DNA from 2 places in the Streptomyces sp. NPDC000151 genome. Region 1 is predicted to be linked to the other one. Evidence: riboswitches for the same ligand, from Rfam matches in the RefSeq annotation. Region 1 holds a riboswitch; the other holds the start of a gene.
What was found. A riboswitch is a leader RNA that binds a small molecule or an ion and turns the genes downstream of it on or off. The one in region 1 is predicted to bind S-adenosylmethionine.
Positions count from the first base shown of each region.

Region 2: linked by a shared signal. The riboswitch ahead of thrC (threonine synthase) and the one ahead of ABT381_RS16805 (aminotransferase class V-fold PLP-dependent enzyme) in region 1 are both predicted to bind S-adenosylmethionine.

Region 1 covers NZ_JBEPFC010000051.1:26,278-36,959, reverse strand. The annotation lists gene ctaE (aa3-type cytochrome oxidase subunit III) at 1-386, shown strand, start outside; gene qcrC (cytochrome bc1 complex diheme cytochrome c subunit) at 466-1,275, shown strand; gene qcrA (cytochrome bc1 complex Rieske iron-sulfur subunit) at 1,272-2,333, shown strand; gene qcrB (cytochrome bc1 complex cytochrome b subunit) at 2,330-3,970, shown strand; gene trpD (anthranilate phosphoribosyltransferase) at 4,129-5,193, shown strand; SAM riboswitch class IV at 5,271-5,387, shown strand; gene ABT381_RS16805 (aminotransferase class V-fold PLP-dependent enzyme) at 5,587-6,993, shown strand; gene ABT381_RS16800 (Lrp/AsnC family transcriptional regulator) at 7,079-7,360, opposite strand; gene ABT381_RS16795 (rhomboid family intramembrane serine protease) at 7,357-8,106, opposite strand; gene ABT381_RS16790 (hypothetical protein) at 8,297-8,536, shown strand; gene ABT381_RS16785 (NYN domain-containing protein) at 8,555-9,925, shown strand; gene ABT381_RS16780 (C40 family peptidase) at 10,241-10,682, shown strand, end outside.
Region 2 covers NZ_JBEPFC010000017.1:47,909-58,590, reverse strand. The annotation lists gene ABT381_RS08365 (PTS transporter subunit EIIC) at 66-1,652, shown strand; gene groL (chaperonin GroEL) at 1,769-3,394, opposite strand; partial or broken gene ABT381_RS08355 (cold-shock protein) at 3,683-3,887, opposite strand; gene ABT381_RS08350 (MoaD/ThiS family protein) at 4,355-4,633, opposite strand; gene thrC (threonine synthase) at 4,740-6,026, opposite strand; SAM riboswitch class I at 6,044-6,202, opposite strand; gene ABT381_RS08340 (glucosyl-3-phosphoglycerate synthase) at 6,383-7,348, shown strand; gene ABT381_RS08335 (alpha,alpha-trehalose-phosphate synthase (UDP-forming)) at 7,437-8,921, shown strand; gene otsB (trehalose-phosphatase) at 9,033-9,911, opposite strand; gene ABT381_RS08325 (DUF3263 domain-containing protein) at 9,973-10,218, opposite strand; gene ABT381_RS08320 (extracellular solute-binding protein) at 10,296-10,682, opposite strand, start outside.

The DNA of each region.
Region 1 (10,682 bases):
TGCTCAGCTCTCTGACGTGCCAGCTCGGTGTTTTTGCGGCCGAGCGCGGCGACGTCAAGAAGCTCCGGGCCTGGTTCGTGATCACCTTCATCATGGGTGCGATCTTCATCGGCGGTCAGGTCTTCGAGTACACGGAGCTGGTCAAGCACGAGGGTCTCTCGCTCTCGTCCGGCCCGTACGGCTCGGTGTTCTACCTGACCACCGGCTTCCACGGACTGCACGTGACAGGCGGTCTGATCGCCTTCCTGCTGGTCCTGGGCAGGACGTACGCGGCAAAGAGGTTCACCCACGAACAGGCCACCGCGGCCATCGTCGTGTCCTACTACTGGCACTTCGTCGATGTCGTCTGGATCGGCCTCTTCGCCACGATCTACCTGATCCGGTAACAGGTCCCGCACCGGACCCGCATTCGGAACAGACACAGCCAAAGCATCGACGCAGAAGATCCTGACACCGGGGTAATCCGTGAAAAAGCTCTCCGCACGACGGCGCCATCCGCTGGCGGCGCTCGTCGTCCTACTCTTCGCGCTGGCGGTCACTGGGGGGCTGTACGCCGCGTTCGCGCCGGCGGACAAGGCTCAGGCCGATGACACCGCCCAGTCTCTTGCCATCAAGGAGGGCAAGAAGATCTTCGCCGTGGGCTGCGCCAGCTGCCACGGCACCGGCGGTCAGGGCACCTCCGACGGCCCGAGCCTGGTCGGCGTGGGCGCTGCCGCCGTCGACTTCCAGGTCGGCACCGGGCGTATGCCCGCGCAGCAGCCCGGCGCCCAGGTGCCGAAGAAGAAGAACATCTACAGCCAGGCCGAGATCGACCAGCTGGCGGCGTACGTCGCGTCGCTCGGCGCCGGTCCCTCCGTGCCCGGCAAGGAGCAGTACAGCAAGGACGGAGCGGACATCGCCAAGGGCGGTGAGCTGTTCCGTACGAACTGCGCGCAGTGCCACAACTTCACCGGTAAGGGCGGTGCCCTGACCAACGGAAAGTTCGCACCGGCGCTTGACGGTGTGGACCCGAAGCACATCTACGAGGCCATGGAGACCGGCCCGCAGAACATGCCTTCGTTCGGTGACGGCACTCTCTCGCAGTCCAACAAGAAGGACATCGTCGCTTACCTCGGTGAGGTCAACGGCGACAAGACCGCGAGCCCCGGCGGCATGGACCTCGGCGGTCTCGGCCCGGTCAGTGAGGGCCTCTTCGGTTACATCTTCGGCCTGGGCGCACTGGTCGCGGTCGCCATCTGGGTCGCAGCCCGGACAGCGAAGGCCAAGAAGTCATGAGTGAGACTGGACGACACACAGACGTGCCAGAAGAAAACCTGCCCAGTGGGCGCGAGGGCGCTCACGGTGACGTGGCGACGAAGGAGAACCCCTTCGCCGACCCGGGCCTGCCCCCCCACGAGCACCGCATCCAGGACATCGACGAGCGGGCGGCCAGGCGCTCCGAGCGCACTGTGGCTCTGCTCTTCACGGTGTCCATGCTCGCGACGATCGGCTTCATCGCCTCGTACGTGATCTTCCCGATCGACAAGATCATCTACGTCTGGCCGCTCGGCCACATCAGCGCGCTGAACTTCGCGCTGGGCCTGACGCTGGGCGTGGCGCTGTTCTGCATCGGCGCCGGCGCGGTCCACTGGGCCCGCACGCTGATGTCGGACGTGGAGGTCGCCCAGGAGCGGCACCCGATCGAGGCCGAGCCCGAGGTCAAGGCCAAGGTCATGGCCGACTTCCGGGAAGGCGCCGCGGAGTCCGGCATGGGCCGCCGCAAGCTGATCCGCAACACCATGTTCGGCGCGCTGGCCCTGGTGCCGCTGTCCGGTGTGGTGCTGCTGCGCGACCTCGGTCCGCTGCCGGAGAAGAAGCTCCGGACCACGGGCTGGAAGAAGGGCATCCGCCTGGTCAACCAGTCCACCAACCTCCCGCTGCGTCCCGAGGACATCGCGGTGGGCTCCCTCACCTTCGCCAAGCCCGAGGGCCTGGAGGAGAGCGACGAGGAGTTCCACCAGAAGATCGCCAAGGACGCCCTGATGCTCGTGCGGATCCAGCCGCAGAACATCAAGGACAAGCAGGAACTTGAGTGGTCGCACGAGGGCATCGTGGCGTACTCGAAGATCTGCACCCACGTCGGTTGCCCGATCTCCCTGTACGAGCAGCAGACGCACCACGTGCTCTGCCCCTGCCACCAGTCCACCTTCGACCTTTCCGACGGTGGCCGCGTGATCTTCGGCCCGGCGGGTCACCCCCTGCCGCAGCTGCACATCACGGTGAAGGACGGCTACCTCGAAGCCGTCAGCGACTTCGCGGAGCCCGTCGGCCCGAGCTTCTGGGAGCGCGGATGAGTAACGAGACGAGCGCGACCAACGCGCGCCGCGGCCAGGCGCCGCGGGGCGAGCGGATCGCCGACTGGGCGGACGGCCGGCTGGGCATCTACAGCCTCGCCAAGTCCAACATGCGCAAGATCTTCCCGGACCACTGGTCCTTCATGCTCGGTGAGATCTGCCTCTACAGCTTCATCATCATCATCCTGACCGGCGTCTACCTGACGCTGTTCTTCCACCCGAGCATGGCCGAGGTCGTCTACCACGGCTCCTACGTGCCCATGCACGGCATCCGGATGACGCAGGCCTTCGAGTCGACGCTGGACATCAGCTTCGACGTCCGCGGCGGCCTGCTGATCCGGCAGATCCACCACTGGGCCGCGCTGGTGTTCCTCGCCGGCATGATGGTCCACATGATGCGGGTGTTCTTCACCGGCGCCTTCCGCAAGCCGCGCGAGGTCAACTGGCTGTTCGGCTTCCTGCTGTTCGTCCTGGGCATGTTCACCGGCTTCACCGGTTACTCGCTCCCCGACGACCTGCTGTCCGGCACCGGTGTCCGCTTCATCGAGGGTGTCATCCTGGCGATGCCGCTGGTCGGCTCGTACCTGCAGATGTTCATCTTCGGCGGGGAGTTCCCCGGCCACGACATCATTCCGCGGTTCTTCACGGTGCACGTCCTGCTGCTGCCGGGCATCATGCTCGGCCTGCTGGTGGCGCACCTGATCCTGGTCTTCTACCACAAGCACACGCAGTTCCCGGGTGCCGGCAAGACCGAGAAGAACGTGGTCGGCATGCCGCTGCTGCCGGTCTACATGGCCAAGGCCGGAGGCTTCTTCTTCCTGGTCTTCGGTGTGATCTCGGTGATCGCCGCGATCGCGAGCATCAACCCGGTGTGGGCCATCGGCCCGTACCGTCCGGACCAGGTGTCCACCGGCGCCCAGCCCGACTGGTACATGGGCTTCGCCGAGGGTCTGATCCGCGTCATGCCCGGCTGGGAGTGGAACATCGCGGGCCACTACACCATCAACTTCGGTGTACTGATCCCGATCGTCATCTTCCCGGTGGTGCTGGCGGCCATCGCGGTCTACCCGTTCATCGAGTCCTGGGTCACCGGCGACAAGCGTGAGCACCACCTGCTGGACCGCCCGCGCAACGCCCCGACCCGTACCGGCTTCGGTGTGGCCTGGCTCTTCGCCTACCTGGTCATGCTCGTCGGTGGTGGCAACGACCTGTGGGCCACGCACTTCCACCTGTCGATCAACTCGATCAGCTGGTTCGTCCGGATCGCGTTCTTCGTGGGCCCGGTGCTGTCCTTCATCATCACCAAGCGGATCTGCATGGGTCTGCAGCGGCGCGACCGCGACAAGGTGCTGCACGGACGCGAGTCCGGCATCATCAAGCGGCTGCCGCACGGTGAGTTCATCGAGGTGCACGAGCCGCTCACGCAGGACCAGATGCACGCGCTCACCCAGCACGAGCAGCCCAAGCCGCTGGAGATCGGCCCCGAGGTCGACGAGAACGGCGTCAAGCGCAAGATCAAGCGCTCGCACAAGCTGCGCGCCAAGCTCTCCAAGGGCTTCTACGGCGAGGACAACTACATTCCGAAGCCGACGGTGGAGGAGTACGAGGAGATCACCAGCGGCCACGGCCACCACTGATCTCCGCGGGGCCGCGGTATCGACACCGTGACCCCGAGCACGTAGCAAGGAACGCCACCCAGAGGGCCCTGTCCGCGCACCGGACGGGGCCCTCCGGCGTACCTACGGGCCCGATAGGCTCGCTGTGAAGATTTTTGACTCACCCAGGAGCGTGGACCATGAACGTTGTGACCCCGGATGGCGGCGGCAGCGTGGCGGCCCGCACCTGGCCGGGCGTGCTGAACGCCCTCCTCGAAGGCAGTGACCTCTCCGCCGACTCCACCGAGTGGGCGATGGACCGGATCATGCGCGGCGAGGCCAGCGACGCGCAGATCGCCGGCTTCGCGGTGGCGCTGCGCGCCAAGGGCGAGACGGTCGCGGAGATCTCCGGGCTGGTCAGCGCGATGTACCGGCACGCCAACCTCATCGAGGTGCCGGGCCCCAGCGTGGACATCGTCGGCACCGGCGGCGACGGCGCCAAGACCGTGAACATCTCCACGATGTCCTCGATCGTGGTGGCCGGCACGGGTGCGAAGGTCGTCAAGCACGGCAACCGCGCCGCGTCCTCCGCGAGCGGAGCCTCCGACGTCCTGGAGAAGCTCGGCGTGAACCTGGACCTGTCGCCGCGCCGGGTGGTGGAGGTCGCCGAGGAAGCAGGCATCACCTTCTGTTTCGCGGTGAAGTTCCACCCCTCGCTGCGGCACGTCGCACCCGCCCGCAGCCAGCTGGGCATCCGCACGACCTTCAACGTGCTCGGTCCGCTCACCAACCCGGCCAAGGTCACGGCCCAGGCCACCGGCGTGGCCGATGCCCGGATGGCGCCCATCCTGGCCGGCGTGCTCGCCGAGCGCGGCTCCTCCGCGCTGGTCTTCCGCGGCGACGACGGCCTGGACGAGCTGACGACCACGGCCACCTCCACGGTGTGGGTGGTCCGGGACGGCACCGTGCGCGAGGTGTCCTTCGACCCGCGCGACGTCGGCATCGAGCTGGTGCCGGTGGACGCGCTGCGCGGCGCGGACGCCTCGTACAACGCGGACGTCGCCCGCCGCCTGCTGGCCGGCGAGCCGGGTCCGGTACGGGACGCGGTCCTGCTGAACTCCGCTGCGGCGCTGGTGGCACTGGCCCCGACGGACGCGCCGCTGAACGAGCAGATCGCGGCGGGGATGGCGAAGGCGGCGGAGTCGATCGACTCGGGCGCGGCACGGGCGACGTTGGAGCGCTGGGTGGCTGCTTCGAACGCGTAACGTCCCGCGGCGCGAGGGGGTGTCCGCATCCCGGACACCCCTTGCGGCGTTCCGATCATGTGGCATGATTCTCGGCAGGTCACGAGTGACAGCGATTAGGCCCCGGCTTGCTGTCCGGCAACCCTCCGTCCGTGGCGGGGTGCCCCGGGTGATGACCAGGTCGCAGGCAGCAAGGCCGGCGGCAAGCGCGGATCCCTCGCCAGGGATCCTGGTTATCGAGGGAGCTCTTCCGTGATGCAGCGAATGCGCTAGGGCCTGTAGGCCCCTTTTTCCCAACACCCCGCCTGTGGCGCCCCTCTGTCCGAGGTACCTGTGCGCCCGCGGGTCTTTCCACGCCCTGTGCGTGTCATTCGCCTACTTCGCACATCTCGTGCATCCCCGGGAGACTCCGCCATGTCCGTGCGCCCTGAAACCGCCCTCGCCACCGCCGACACCGCCGACGCCGAGCCCGCCTGCACCGCCGCCGCGCCGCTCCCCGTCCTCGGCAGCGACGTGCGCGTCCCGCTCGTCACCGGCGGCGAGGTCACCTACGCCGCGCTGGACTACGCCGCCAGCGCCCCGGCCCTGCAGCGGGTGTGGGACGACGTGGCCGCGTACGCGCCGTACTACGGGAGCGTGCACCGCGGCGCCGGGTACCTCTCCCAGCTCTCCACCGACCTCTTCGAGAACAGCCGGAAGACGGTCGCGGAGTTCCTCGGCTGCCGGGAGGCGGACCAGGTCGTCTTCACCCGCTCGACGACCGACTCGCTCAACCTGCTGGCCGGCGTGCTCCCCGCGCACACCCGGGTGTTCGTCTTCGAGACCGAGCACCACGCGTCGCTGCTGCCCTGGGAGCAGCGGGCGGACATCGGCGTGACGTACCTCAACGCCCCGCGGACCCCGCAGCAGGCGGTCGACACGCTGGAGCAGGCGCTCGCGGACCGCGAGCCCTACGGCCCGGCGCTGGTGTGCGTGACCGGCGCGTCGAACGTGACCGGTGAGCTGTGGCCGGTGCGCGAGCTGGCCGCCGCGGCGCACGCGCACGGCGCGCGCATCGTGCTGGACGCCGCGCAGCTGGCCCCGCACCACCCGGTGGACATCGCCGAGCTGGACGTGGACTGGGTGGCCTTCTCCGGCCACAAGCTGTACGCGCCCTTCGGGTCCGGCGTGCTGGCCGGCCGCGCCGACTGGCTGCAGGACGCCGAGCCGTACCTGGCCGGCGGCGGCGCGAGCCGCAAGGTCGCGCGGCGCGAGGACGGCGGGGTGCAGGTGGAGTGGCACACCACGGCCGCCCGGCACGAGGCCGGTTCGCCGAACGTGATCGGGGTGTACTCGATCGCCTCCGCGTGCAAGGCGCTGACCGAGGCCGGGTTCGACAACCTGGTCGCGCGGGAGCAGGAGCTGATCGGCACGGTGCGGGCCGGGCTCGCCGAGGTGCCCGAGGTGAAGGTGCTCTCGCTGTTCGGCGACGACGCGCCGCGGGTGGGCGTGCTGTCGTTCGTCGTGGAAGGCTGGAACAGCTCGCACTTCGCCGCCGCGCTGTCCGCGGAGTACGGTATCGGCGTACGGGACGGGCTGTTCTGCGCGCACCCGCTCGTGCGGACGCTGCTGGGCAGTGACCCGCAGGACCCGGGCGAGTGCGGCGCGCCGGACGCCAGGCCGGGGGAGCGGTCGCTGAACGCCATCCGGGTGAGCTTCGGCGCCGGGACGCCGGACGAGCACGTGGAGCGGTTCGTCACGGCGGTGAAGGAGCTCGTGCGGGACGGCGCGCGGTGGTCCTACCGGACCGAGGAGGGGCGCTGCGTCCCGGACCGCGGCTGAGCCGGGCCGGCCTACGGCCGGTGTCCTCAATCGCCGGACGGGCTTGATTTTGCGGCCTGTCCGGCGATGACGTGCGGGCGGTGTTTCAGGCGTCCAGTCCGATCGCGAACGCCGCTTCCAGGTCGTGCTGGGAGTACGTGCGGAACGCGATGTGGGTCTCGGTGGCGGCGACGCCGGGGACCTTGCTGATCCGGCCGGGGATGACGTCGGCCAGTTCGTCGTGCTCGGCCACCCGGACCATCGCGATCAGGTCGTGCGCGCCGGTGACCGAGTAGACCTCGCTGACGCCGTCGAGCGCCGCGATCTTCTCGGCGATCTCCGGGATCTGGTCCACGCTGGTCTTGATGAGCACGATCGAAGTGATCACGGTTGGCTCTCTCCCTCGGTCGGCCGTTCTGTGGGCTCCACCCTACCGGGGAGGCCCGGCGCGGCCTGCGGTGGAGCGGCCGGGACGTGGTAGCGGACCCAGGCGTACAGGAAGCCCAGCAGGAAGCCGACGACGTGGGCCAGGTAGGCGACGCCGGGGCCGTTGACCGCGCGCTGTGCGGCCAGCCACTGCAGCGCGAACCAGAAGAGCAGCACCGCCCAGGCGGGGAAGCGCAGCGGCAGGAAGAAGAGGAACGGGAAGAGGCTGGTCACCCGCGCGCGGGGAAAGAGGTAGAGGAAGGCGCCGAGCACGCCGGAGATCGATCCGGACGCGCCGACCAGGGTCTGGCCCGACTCGGCGTGCGCCGCCGCGTAGCCCATCAGGGCCACGTAACCGGTCAGGACGTAGAAGACCGCGAAGTGCAGCCGGCCCATTCTGGCCTCGGCCATGCCCCCGAAGACGTAGAGGAAGAGCATGTTGCCCAGCAGGTGCAGCCAGCTGCCGTGCACGAAGAGCGCGGTGAGCGGGGTGAGCAGGGCCTTCGGATCGCCGCTCCACAGGTCGCGGGGGATGACGCCCCAGCGGGCGAAGTACGCGCTCTGTGCCTGCAGGAGCGATTCGCCGGTGCCGTGTATCCCGTTCAGCCCCGAGGCCGGGCCGATGACGAACACCACGCAGCAGATGCCGATGAGGACGTTGGTCATACGGGAGAACACGGTCCGCGGGGACGGAAACGAGGCCGACATGAAGTGATCATGGCGTAATAGCCACAAAGGGGACAGAGTGCCTCGCCGTGTTCCGGTACCCGGGCGGGGACGGCACCCGGTCGCCACCAGGCCGTAGGGTTACGGGCAGTACTTTCCGTACTTCCGCAGTCCGACGGCGCACCGCGAGAACCCGCACAACGTACGACGCTTGACGAAAGAGGACGACACAATGGCTGTTCCCCTGCCGACGGCCGAAACCCGGTGGCGCTGCACCCTGTGTGGCAACCTCACGCGTTTCGACGTGACCCGCCAGTCCAAGGTGGTGGAGTACGTCCACCTCGACCTGGCCGGCGAGCCCAAGGTCGAGGAGCGCGAGGTGCTCAGTGAGAGCATCGAGTCCGTCCGCTGCCGCTGGTGCAACGCGGTCGACCAGATCGAGCTGGTGGACCGCCCCGGCGCGGACGTCTGAGATCGGAGCGGTGCAGCAGTGGTGGAGCGTCCAGCAGGGCATGAGGGGGAAGAGCGCGATCCGGAGGCCGGTGCGGCCGACGAAGTGCTCGACCGTCCCCTGCCCGAGGGCGTGCGGCGCCGTGTCGTGGCGCTCACCGCGGAGTCCTTCGGCGGCCTGACGGTCGCCGAACTCCCGCCACCTCTGCGCCAGTACGCCCGCTTCACACCCTCCCGGCGGGTGAAATTCGCGGGCAACGCGATGGCCGCGTCGCTGGAGAGCGATCCGGTCTTCCGGCAGCGGATCGCGGCCCGGCTGCGCGAGACCCAGGCCGAACTGGCCGAAGCCCTGCAGCAGGGCACCCCGCCCGCCGCCGCCGACCCGATGGATGTCGCGGCGGCGGCCTACGTTCTGCGCCCGCCGGGCTGGGCGAAGCTGGTCGCCGCCGTGGGCGAGGAGGTCCGGCGCGCGGACGAGCAGCGGGCCGGCGAGGAGGCCGAGCGGGAGCTCGCCCGGCTGCGGGAGGAGCTGGCCGAGGCGCGGGCGGCGTCCCGCGCGGAGGCCGACCGGGCGAGAGGCGAGCTCGAAGCGGCGCGCAAGGAGAACGACGCGCTGCAGCGCAAGCTGCGCAGCGCGCTCAGCGACGTGAAGCGCGCGCAGGCCGCGGCGCGCAAGGCGGAGGACGAGACCGAGTCGCTGCGCTCCGCCGCGGCCACGGACAAGGCGACCAGCGACAGCGAGATGCGCCGGCTCAAGGCCCGGGTCGCGGAGGCGGAGTCGGCGCTCGAAGCGGGGCGCCGCGCCGCGCGGGAGGGGCGCAGCGTCGAGGACATGCGCCTGCGACTGCTCCTGGACACCGTCCTGGACGCGGCGCAGGGTCTCCGCCGCGAACTGGCGCTGCCGCCGGCCAATGTGCACCCCGCCGACACGGTCGACGCGGTCGAGCCGGGCCGGATGACCCCGAAGGACGTCGCGGCGCGCGCCCTGTCCGACATGGACCCGGCGCTGCTGGACCAGCTCCTGGCGCTGCCGCAGGCCCACCTCGTGGTGGACGGCTACAACGTCACCAAGACCGGCTATCCGACGATGCCGTTGGACAAGCAGCGGCTGCGGCTGCTGGGCGGGCTGGCCGTGCTGGCCGCGCAGACCGGCGCCGAGATGACATGTGTCTTCGACGGCGCCGAGCTGGCCGCGCCGGTACTGCTCGCCCCACCGCGGGGCGTACGGGTTCTTTTCAGCAAACCGGGCGTAACGGCCGATGAGTTGATTCGTCAGCTGGTACGGGCCGAACCGCCCGGCCGCCCCGTCGTGGTGGTCTCCACCGACCGCGAAGTGGCCGACGGCGTGGCGAAGGCGGGGGCCCGCCCGGTGGCATCGGCCCTTCTTCTCAAGCGACTTGCCCGTACCTGAACGGGCGTCGGGCGTGGTGCGGAAGGTGTGGGATAGAACACTCCGCAGCCCTTCAGGCGGTCTCGGAGCGTCAGTTACCTGCTACGGGCGGTGCCACATTGGTAAAGGATGCGCGTGTGGCCAAGTTTTTTCCCGTGAAGATTTGAAGCGATCACAACTCGGTTACTAAGGTCAGGCCCGAGCCTTCATGCAGTTGATCATCCAACCGGGATGAACAGTGAAGGAACCGCCGAGTCCGCGGCGTTCACGCGGAGCCGGGGATCCCAGTTCCCCCACCACCCGGTAGGCGGCTGAAGGAAGAAGGAGCTCGCCCCCGTGGCGTCCCACCGTCGACCCAAGCAGCCGAGCCGCACGCGCGTCACCGTGTTCACCGCGACCGCCGCCGCTGCGGTCGCCCTGTCCTCCCAGGCCGCCCAGGCCGCGCCGAAGCAGACCAAGGAAGAAGTCAAGTCCGAGGTCGACAAGCTCTACGAGCAGGCGGAGCAGGCCACCGAGAAGTACAACGGTGCCAAGGAGGACCAGCAGAAGCTGCAGAAGGAGGTCGACCGCCTCCAGGACAAGGTCGCCCGTGGCCAGGAAGACCTGAACAAGCTCCGCAAGGGCATCGGCACGGTGGCCTCGGGCCAGTACCGCAGCGGAAGCATCGACCCCTCGGTGCAGCTCTTCCTCTCCGGCGACCCGGACACCTATCTGGAGAAGGCCTCCACGCTCGACCAGTTGAGCGGCAAGCAGGCCTCGCAGCTGAAGGTCATCGCGG
Region 2 (10,682 bases), on a different contig from region 1:
CCCCGGGGAGGCGCCGCTGCCCCGCGCCCCCGCGGCGCATCCTCCGACAGAACAGCGCCTCGCACATGACCTCTGCATCTCCCCAGGGGAACTCCGGCTCCCCGGACAAGAACCGCGCCACCGCCGCCGCGCTCCTGCCCCTCGTGGGCGGCGCTGCCAACCTCACCTCCATCGCCCACTGCATGACCCGGCTCCGCCTCGGCATCAAGGACCGTTCGCTGGTCCAGGACGACGCGCTCAAGGCGCTGCCGGCCGTCATGGGGGTGGTCGAGGACGACACGTACCAGATCGTGCTCGGGCCCGGCACGGTCGCCCGCGTCACGCCCGTCTTCGAAGAGCTGGTCGAGGAGGAGCGGGCGGCCGGCGCGGACGGGCCGTCGCCCGCCCCGGCCGCCGGCCCGGACGGCGCGGCGCCCGGCTCCCCCGACTCCCCCACCACCGCCGACGAGCTGGCCGCTCAGGGCGCCGCCATCAAGGCACGCCGGAAGGCGGCGAACGCCACCCCCTTCAAGCTGTTCCTCCGCAGGATCGCGAACATCTTCGTCCCGCTGATCCCCGCCCTCATCGGCTGCGGCATCATCGCCGGCATCAACGGCCTGCTCACCAACCTCGGCTGGCTGCCCACGCTCGTCCCCGCGCTGGCCGCCATCGCCTCCGGCTTCATGGCCCTGATCGCGGTGTTCGTCGGCTTCAACACGGCGAAGGAGTTCGGCGGCACACCGATCCTCGGCGGCGCCGTCGCGGCGATCATCGTCTTCCCCGGCGTCGCGAACATCACCGCCTTCGGCCAGAAGCTCTCCCCCGGCCAGGGCGGCGTACTGGGCGCACTGGGCGCCGCGGTACTGGCCGTGTACATCGAGAGATGGTGCCGGAAGTGGGTGCCGGAGTCGCTGGACGTGCTCGTCACGCCGACCCTCACGGTCCTGTTCACCGGCCTGGTGACGATCTTCGGCCTGATGTACGCGGCGGGCGAGGTGTCCGCCGCGATCGGTACGGCCGCCAACTGGCTCCTCGCCCACGGCGGCGCGTTCGCCGGCTTCGTGCTCGGCGGCCTCTTCCTCCCGCTGGTGATGCTCGGCCTCCACCAGGCCCTCATCCCCATCCACACCACCCTCATCGAGCAGCAGGGCTACACCGTCCTGCTGCCGATCCTGGCGATGGCGGGCGCGGGCCAGGTCGGCGCGGCGATCGCGGTCTACCTCCGGCTGCCGCGCAACGGCTCGATCCGTACGACCATCAAGTCGGCGCTCCCCGCCGGCTTCCTCGGCGTCGGCGAGCCGCTGATCTACGGCGTCTCGCTCCCGCTCGGCCGGCCGTTCATCACCGCCTGCGTCGGCGGCGCGTTCGGCGGCGCCTTCGTCGGCCTGTTCAACCAGCTCGGCACGGCCGTCGGCTCCACCGCCATCGGCCCCTCCGGCTGGGCGCTCTTCCCCCTCCTCAAGGGCAACCACGACCTGGGCGCCACGGCCCTCATCTACGCCGTCGGCCTGCTCGCGGGCTATGTCGTCGGCTTCCTGGCCACGTACTTCTTCGGCTTCAGCAAGCAGCTGCTCGCCGACCTGAACACGGGCGCCGAGGAGGCGCAGGCCCCGCCCCCGGGTGAGGGCCGGCCGGGCACCCACGGCCCGGCCAAGGAGCCGGCGTCCGTCTGAGCCGGCGTCCGTCCGACCGACCGCCGAAAACGCCCGAGGGCGGCACCCCCGCGATGGGGGTGCCGCCCTTGGTCCGTACAGCGCTGAACAGCTGATCCGTTCCCGGAAGGGGTGGATCAGAAGTCCATGTCACCGCCCGGCATGCCGCCCGGGGCGCCGCCGGCGGCGGCCTTCTCCGGCTTGTCGGCGATGACGGCCTCGGTGGTGAGGAAGAGCGCCGCGATGGAGGCGGCGTTCTGCAGCGCGGAGCGGGTGACCTTGGCGGGGTCGATGATGCCCTCGGCGATCATGTCGACGTACTCGCCGGTCGCGGCGTTCAGACCGTGGCCGACGGCCAGGTTGCGCACCTTCTCCACCACGACGCCGCCCTCGAGGCCGCCGTTGACGGAGATCTGCTTCAGCGGGGCCTCCAGGGCCAGCTTCACAGCGGCGGCACCGGTGGCCTCGTCACCCTCGAGCTCGAGCTTCTCGAAGACCGAGGAAGCCTGCAGCAGGGCGACGCCACCGCCGGCGACGATGCCCTCCTCGACGGCCGCCTTCGCGTTGCGAACGGCGTCCTCGATGCGGTGCTTGCGCTCCTTGAGCTCGACCTCGGTCGCGGCACCGGCCTTGATGACCGCAACACCGCCGGCGAGCTTCGCCAGGCGCTCCTGCAGCTTCTCGCGGTCGTAGTCGCTGTCCGAGTTCTCGATCTCGGCGCGGATCTGGTTGACGCGGCCCTGAACCTGCTCGCTGTCACCGGCACCGTCGACGATGGTGGTCTCGTCCTTGGTGATGACGACCTTGCGGGCGCGGCCCAGGAGGTCCAGACCGGCGTTCTCGAGCTTGAGGCCGACCTCCTCGGAGATGACGGTGCCACCGGTGAGGATGGCGATGTCGCCGAGCATGGCCTTGCGGCGGTCACCGAAGCCCGGGGCCTTCACGGCGACGGACTTGAAGGTGCCACGGATCTTGTTGACGACCAGGGTCGACAGGGCCTCGCCCTCGACGTCCTCCGCGATGATCAGCAGCGGCTTGCCCGACTGCATGACCTTCTCCAGCAGCGGAAGGAGGTCCTTCACGTTGGAGATCTTGGAGTTGACGATCAGGATGTACGGGTCGTCGAGCGACGCCTCCATACGCTCCATGTCGGTGGCGAAGTACGCCGAGATGTAGCCCTTGTCGAAGCGCATACCCTCGGTGAGCTCGAGCTCCAGACCGAAGGTCTGGGACTCCTCGACGGTGATGACGCCTTCCTTGCCGACCTTGTCCATGGCCTCGGCGATGAGCTCGCCGATCTGGGTGTCGGCGGCGGAGATGGAGGCGGTGGAGGCGATCTGCTCCTTGGTCTCCACGTCCTTCGCCTGCTCCAGCAGAGCGGCGGAGACGGCCTCGACGGCGCGCTCGATGCCGCGCTTCAGAGCCATCGGGTTGGCGCCGGCCGCGACGTTGCGCAGGCCTTCGCGGACCAGGGCCTGGGCCAGGACGGTCGCGGTCGTCGTGCCGTCACCGGCGACGTCGTCCGTCTTCTTCGCGACCTCCTTGACCAGCTCGGCGCCGATCTTCTCGTACGGGTCCTCGAGCTCGATCTCCTTGGCGATGGAGACACCATCGTTGGTGATCGTGGGGGCGCCCCACTTCTTCTCAAGGACGACGTTGCGGCCCTTGGGGCCAAGGGTGACCTTGACGGCGTCGGCGAGCTGGTTCATCCCGCGCTCGAGACCGCGCCGTGCCTCCTCGTCGAACGCGATGATCTTGGCCATGTGAAGTGGTCCTCCCGGACAGGGGTGGATTGCTCCGGACCGCGCCCGCGCCCGCGACGGACGGTCTGCGTGCCGTGTGGTTCCTTGCCCCACCCGGCCTGCGGACCTCGCTGACCCGATCCAAGTTCTGTCACTCTCACTGGGAGAGTGCTAAGCCCAATGATTAGCACTCGACCCCTCCGAGTGCAAGCTTGGGAACAGAGAAGCGCCTCCGCACCCGCGCACAACGAGAGGCCCGTGCCCCCCTCAGGGGACACGGGCCTCCGTACGCTGCAGTCGGTCGGCGCTTCAGCCGGCCACGCGAACCATGTCCGCCTGCGGCCCCTTTCTGGCCCTGCGAGATCTCGAACTCGACCCGCTGACCTTCCTCAAGGGTGCGGTAACCGTCCATCTGGATCGCGCTGTAGTGGACGAAAACATCCGCACCACCGTCGACCGCGATGAAGCCGTACCCCTTCTCCGCGTTGAACCACTTGACGGTGCCCTGAGCCATTCCTAACTCCCCTATTGCTGGCCCTTGCGCAGGACCGCACTCCGCGGACCCGGGTCAGACCTCACCCCCAAGGAGGGTGTGCGCCGGAACGCGTCGACCGCCGCTGAATGTATCTGCACCGATGCCCAGCGCAACAGGTCAATCGGACGAGAATTCTGCCCACGACCATTCGCCGATTTACGGCGAAGTCTCAATAATTCTGGGCAAGCCGGGCCGGGCATAGCTCATCAACACGACAAAATGCGCACACAGTTTGGGCACATCTTGTCGCGTTCTCATATGCGTCAGGCACGCGCGCGAAGAGGATTCACCTCAACTGTATCGCCTTTAACGACATGGAATCGCCCCGTCCGCTTTCGCTGCGGACGGGGCGATTCCAGGAGTCGTATGCCGTCACCCACGAGACGGTGCACAGGGGGCGCACACGGGGCGCACAAAGGGGCGTGCGCCGGGCGACGAGAGGCTTTTCAGCAGCCGCCGGCCACCGCGGGGATGATCGAAACGCCGGCGCCGTCCGGAGTCGGCGTCTCCAGCCCCTGCTCGAAGCGCACGTCGTCGTCGTTGACGTAGACGTTCACGAAGCGGCGCAGCTTGCCGGTGTCGTCCAGGACGCGGGCCGCGATGCCGGTGTGGTTCTTCTCCAGGTCCGCGATGACCTCGGAGAGGTTCGCGCCCTCGGCGGAGACCTCGGCCTTGCCGTCGGTGTAGGTGCGGAGAATGGTGGGGATGCGGACGCTCACGCTCATGGGGTTCTTCTACCTTCCAGGTTCCGGGAAAACGAGTACAAAGGCTCCGCGGCGCGGCGGAGCGGGGAGGCGGCGCGGGCCCGCCGACGGGCCCGCCGGAACCCCACTACTTGTCGAGGCCGGCCTCGCGGAACGCGTCCAGGCTCGGGCGGATGGTCGCGGTCGGGCCGGTGGTCGGCGCCACGGCGTCCAGCGTCTTGAGCCCGTCGCCGGTGTTGAGGACGACGAGGGACTTCGCCGGGTCGATCTGCCCGTTCTCGATGAGCTTCTTGGTGACGCCGACGGTCACGCCGCCCGCGGTCTCCGCGAAGATGCCCTCCGTGCGGGCCAGCAGCTTGATCGCGTCCACGACCTGCTCGTCATTGACGTCCTCCACCGCGCCGCCGGTGCGGCGGGCGATGTCGAGCACGTACGGGCCGTCCGCCGGGTTGCCGATCGCCAGCGACTTGGCGATGGTGTTCGGCTTCTGCGGGCGTACGACGTCGTGGCCGGCCTTGAAGGCCGTCGAGACCGGCGAGCAGCCCTCGGCCTGGGCACCGAAGATCTTGTACGGCTTGTCCTCGACCAGGCCCAGCGCGATGAGCTCCTTCAGACCCTTGTCGATCTTCGTGAGCTGCGAGCCCGAGGCGATCGGGATGACCAGCTGGTCCGGGAGCTCCCAGCCGAGCTGCTCGCAGATCTCGTACGCGAGCGTCTTGGAGCCCTCGCCGTAGTACGGGCGGAGGTTGACGTTCACGAAGCCCCAGCCCTCGCCCAGCGGGTCGCCGATGAGCTCGGAGCAGAAGCGGTTGACGTCGTCGTAGTTGCCCTCGATGCCGACCAGGTCGCCACCGTAGACCGCGGCCATGACGACCTTGCCGGCCTCCAGGTCGTGCGGGATGAACACGCAGGAGCGGAAGCCCGCCCGGCGCGCCGCGGCGCCGACCGCGCCGGCCAGGTTGCCCGTGGAGGAGCAGGACAGGGTGGTGAAGCCGAAGGCGCGGGCCGCCTCGACGGCGATCGCCACGACGCGGTCCTTGAAGGAGTGCGTCGGGTTGCCCGAGTCGTCCTTCACGTACAGCCCGCCGGTGACGCCGAGCTCGGCGGCGAGGCGGTCGGCCTTGACCAGCTTGGTGAAGCCCGGGTTGAGGTTGGGCTTGTCGGCCACGTCGGCGGGGACGGGCAGCAGCGGCGCGTACCGCCAGATGTTGTTCGGACCGGCCTCGATCTGCTTCCTCAGGCCCTCGGGGTCGCCGCTCGGCAGGTCGTAGGCCACTTCGAGCGGCCCGAAACATTCCTGGCACGCGAAGATCGGACCGAGCGGGAAGCGCGTACCGCACTCGCGGCAGGACAGCGCGGCGGCGGGACCGAGGGTGACGGCGGAAGTGGTGCTTTCGGAAGCTTGCACAGCCATGGAGGCGAGGCCCTTTCTCCTCATCTTCCTCACGACGCACTTCGCCGTGAGACGGATTTGGCACCTTCCCTAGCCGGGAGCCTCGCGCGGCGGACATCAGCGTCCTGGCGGCAAGACCGGCTGGAGGGTTGCCGGGGCTTCAACGGGCCGTATCCCTCTGCCCCTCTGGATGAGCGGTATGGCCTGTGTACGAAACACAGGCGTTTGTTCAGCGGTGACCCCGGCATGCGGTGGTCATCCGCGTTGTTCAAGACTGTAACCGAAGGGGTGGACGGTTGAGATAGCCGTCCGAACCGCGAGATGGCTCACACCGCGTAGCAAGATGGCTCACGCGCGTAGCAGAAGGAGACGGATTCGTGCTGGAAGAGGTGGAGCGCTGGCTGGCCGGCCGCTCATGGTCAGCCGCCGACCGATCGCTCGACCAGCTGCTGGCAGCGAAGAGCCGTACGGGGCAGACGGTCAGCGTAGTGCTGCCGGCGCTCGACGAGGAAGCCACGGTCGGCACGATCGTGGAGATCATCCGCCGCGACCTGATGTCCGCCGCGGTGCCGCTGGTCGACGAGCTGGTCGTGGTGGACTCCGGCTCCACCGACCGCACGGCCGAGGTCGCGGCCGCCGCGGGCGCCCGGGTCGTGCACCGCGACGCGATCCTGCCCCGGCTGGCGACGGTGCCCGGCAAGGGCGAGGTGCTGTGGCGCTCGCTGCTGGCCACCAGCGGCGACATCGTCTGCTTCGTCGACGCCGACCTGCGCGAGTTCTCCGCCGACTTCGTGTCCGGGATCGTCGGGCCGCTGCTGACCGAGCCGCGGGTGCAGTTCGTGAAGGCGATGTACGACCGGCCGCTGGGCGAGGGCGCCGGCGGCCCCAAGGGGGGCCAGGGAGGACGGGTCACCGAGCTGGTGGCCCGCCCGCTGCTCAATCTGCACTGGCCGCAGCTGGCCGGTTTCGTCCAGCCGCTGGGCGGCGAGTACGCGGCCCGCCGTTCGCTGCTGGAGCGGCTGCCCTTCCCCGTCGGGTACGGCGTCGAACTGGGCCTGCTGGTCGACGCGCTGCACACGGTCGGCCTGGACGCGCTGGCGCAGGTCGACGTGGGCGTGCGCAAGCACCGGCACCAGGACGGGCAGGCGCTCGGCCGGATGGCAGCGGCCATCTACCGCACCGCCCAGCTGCGGCTGGCACGCGGGCACCTCGTACGGCCCCGGCTCACCCAGTTCGACCGCGGTGCGGAGGGCGGCTTCGTCCCGCGGACGACCGACGTGGACACCGAGGAGCGGCCGCCGATGCGCGACATACCGGAGTACGCGGAACGGCGCGCGGCATGAGGGGACGCGGCGCCCGACGTGCGGCTGCGCCCTCGATGCGCTCCCGGCCGTACGTTTGAGCGGATCTGTGGCGGGTTAGGTCATCGGCATGGTCTCCTCCAGCTCAGGTGCCCAGGTTCTCGTCGCGTCCAACCGCGGTCCGGTCTCCTACGCCTTGGGCGAGGACGGCACGCTGACGTCCAAACGCGGCGGCGGCGGGCTGGTCTCCGGCCTGTCGGCCATCGGCCCGGACGCCGGGGCCGTGTGGGTCTGCGCCGCGCTCGGCGACGGCGACCGGGAGGCGGCGCGCCGGGCCGCCGCCGACGGCGACGGACTGCTGGACCCCGGCGACACCGGCGGGCAGTCCGTCCGGATGCTGGACATCGCGCCCGAGGTCTTCGCGGACGCGTACAACGGCGTCGCCAACTCCGTGCTGTGGTTCATCCACCACCTGCTGTACCAGACGCCGCTGGAGCCGGCGTTCGACGCGGACTTCCGCGGCCAGTGGGCGTCGTACGAGGCGTACAACGCCGCCTTCGCGGACGCGCTCGCCGCGGCCGCCGCGCCCGGCGCCGCCGTCCTCGTGCAGGACTACCACCTCACGCTGGTCCCGGGGCTGCTCCGCGAGCGCCGCCCCGACCTGCGCATCGGCCACTTCTCGCACACCCCTTGGGCGCCGCCGGACTACTTCCGGCTGCTGCCGGACGACGTGGCGGCCGAGGTGCTGCGCGGCATCCTGGGCGGCGACCGGGCGGCGTTCCTGACCCACCGCTGGGCCGCGGCGTTCGCGGAGTGCTGCGCCGCGGTGCTGGGCGCCGAGGTCGCCCGGGACGGGGAGGCGGGCCTGCGCGTCACGTACGAGGGCCGGACCACCCGGCTCGGGGTGCACGGCCTGGGCGCCGACGCGGACTTCCTGCGCGAGCGCTCCCGGCAGCCGGACGTCGACGAGCGGTTGGCGGACCTGCGCGAGCAGATCGGTACCGGGGAGGACGGCGCGCCGCGGAAGACGGTCGTGCGGGTGGACCGCACGGAGCTGTCGAAGAACATCGTGCGCGGCCTCCAGGCGTACCGGCGGCTGCTGACCGACCGCCCCGAGTGGCGCGGCCGGGTGGTGCACATAGCGTTCGCCTATCCCTCGCGGCAGGACCTGGCGGTGTACCGGCAGTACACCGAGGAGGTGGGGCGGCTGGCGGAGGAGATCAACCACGAGTTCGGCACGGACGGCTGGCTGCCGGTCGTGCTGCACGTCAAGGACGACTTCGCGCGCTCCCTGGCCGCCTACCGGCTCGCCGACGTCGCGCTGGTCAACCCCATCCGCGACGGCATGAACCTCGTCGCGAAGGAGGTGCCGGTGGTGTCCGAGGCGGGCTGCGCGCTGGTCCTCTCCCGGGAGGCCGGGGCCTGCGCGGAGCTGTCGGAGGACGCGCTGGTGATCAATCCGTACGACATCGGGGGCACGGCGGAGGCGCTGCACGCGGGGCTGACGATGCCGCGGGACGAGCGCGCGGAGCGCACGAAGCGGCTGGCGGCGGCGGCGACGGCGCTGCCGCCGGCGCAGTGGTTCCTGGACCAGCTGCGGGACCTGCGGGGCTGAAGCCGGGCGGTTCCGGGCTGCCCCGGGCGGTCCGTTGCCGGCTGGCCCGCCGTTGTGGTTGCTCGCGCAGTTCCCCGCGCCCCTGGGGCTGCGCCCCTGCGGGGCGCGCCCTCAGGCGTGCGTCGCCAGCGCCTCCGCCAGCCCCGTCAGCAGTTTCACGACCCCGGGTGGGCCCGGTACGACCAGGTCGGCGTGGGCCGCCAGTTCCTCGGCGCCCTCGCCCACCGTTGCCGAGCTGCACACCAGTACTCCGGGCAGGCCCTCGGCGCGCAGCGCGTCGACGGCGGCGTAGGCGGCCAGGTCCCCGAGGTCGTCGCCCGCGTAGAGGACCGCGCCGGCGCCCACCTCGCGGACGTACGACGTGAGCGCGACGCCCTTGTCGACGCCGGGCGGGCGCAGCTCCAGGACGAAGCGGCCGGGCTCGACGATCAGGCCGTGCCGCTCGGCGAGCGCGGCCAGCGGCGCGCGCAGCGCCTCGAAGGTGCCCTGCGGGTCGGCGGTGCGGCGGGTGTGCACGGCGACGGCCCGGCCACCCTTGGTCTCGATCGCGGTGTCGACCGGCCCGCCCTGCCAGGCTCCGGAGCCCTCCAGGAGGCCGGGCAGCTCGGCGGTCGCGGCGGCGACCCCCGGCGGCGGCGCGGGCGCCTCGATCCGGCCGGTGGCGGCCTCCCAGCGCTCCGCGCCGTAGTGCCCGAGGACGACGAGGTGGTCCAGGCCGGCCACGTCCGCGAAGCCGCCGAGCCGGACGGCCGTCTGCGCCGGGCGGCCGGTGATCACCACGACGGAGCGCAGCAGCGGGGCGAGGCGGGTGAGCGCCCGGACGACGCCGGGGTGGGCGCGGGCCTGCTCGGGGTCGGGGACGATGCCGGCGAGGGTGCCGTCGAAGTCGAGCGCGACGACGGCGTCGGCGGGCCGGGCGAGAAAGCCGGCCAGGCCCGCACGGCCCGCTTCGGTCTTCGGCTGCGCGAGGGGGTTCTCGGGGCTGCCCATGGGGCCGAGCCTATCGGTGGGGCGGGGCATACGGGGGGCGCATACCGCGATCCGTGGGCCGTCAGCGGCGGGCCCGGCGCTCCTCCCGCACCCGCCGCAGCCGGTTCACCGTCACGGGGTCGTGGGCGAGCGCGCGCGGGTCGTCCAGGAGGGCGTTGAGCAGCTGGTAGTAGCGGGTCGGCGAGATGCCGAGCCGCTCGCGTATCGCGCGCTCCTTGGCGCCGGGCCCCGCCCAGGAGCGGCGCTCCACGGCGAGCACGGCCTCGTCGCGCGCTGACAGCCGCTCGGACGGCGATTCGGGGACCACACGACCACGATAGCCCGGCGGTACGACATCCCTACTGATCACCCGGCCGGGCGGCCGCGGGGGCGGCCCGACGGGCGTCACTGCGTCGCGTTGTCCGCCTCATTGGCGGTGTTCTGGATGTCGGTGAGCACCGCCGCGGGGTCGCCGTTCTTCCCGACCGCGCCGCCCATATTGGCCTTGATGGTCTTGCTGACCAGCGGCCAGGAGGTCTTGTCGGCGGGGTAGAACTCCGCTTCCGGCAGCTGCTTCAGGAAGCCGTGCAGCTTCTTGTACTTGTCGTCCACGAGCATCTTCTGGGAGGCGGAGACGGTGACGGGCAGCAGGCCGTAGTCGCCGGAGAACCGCATGACGTTGTCCTGGTTGTAGACGAAGTCGAGGAACTGGCCGATCTGGGCGCGGTGTCCGTGCTGCTTGAAGCCCATCATCCAGTCGGCGACGCCCATGGTGGACTTGGCCGGGCCGGT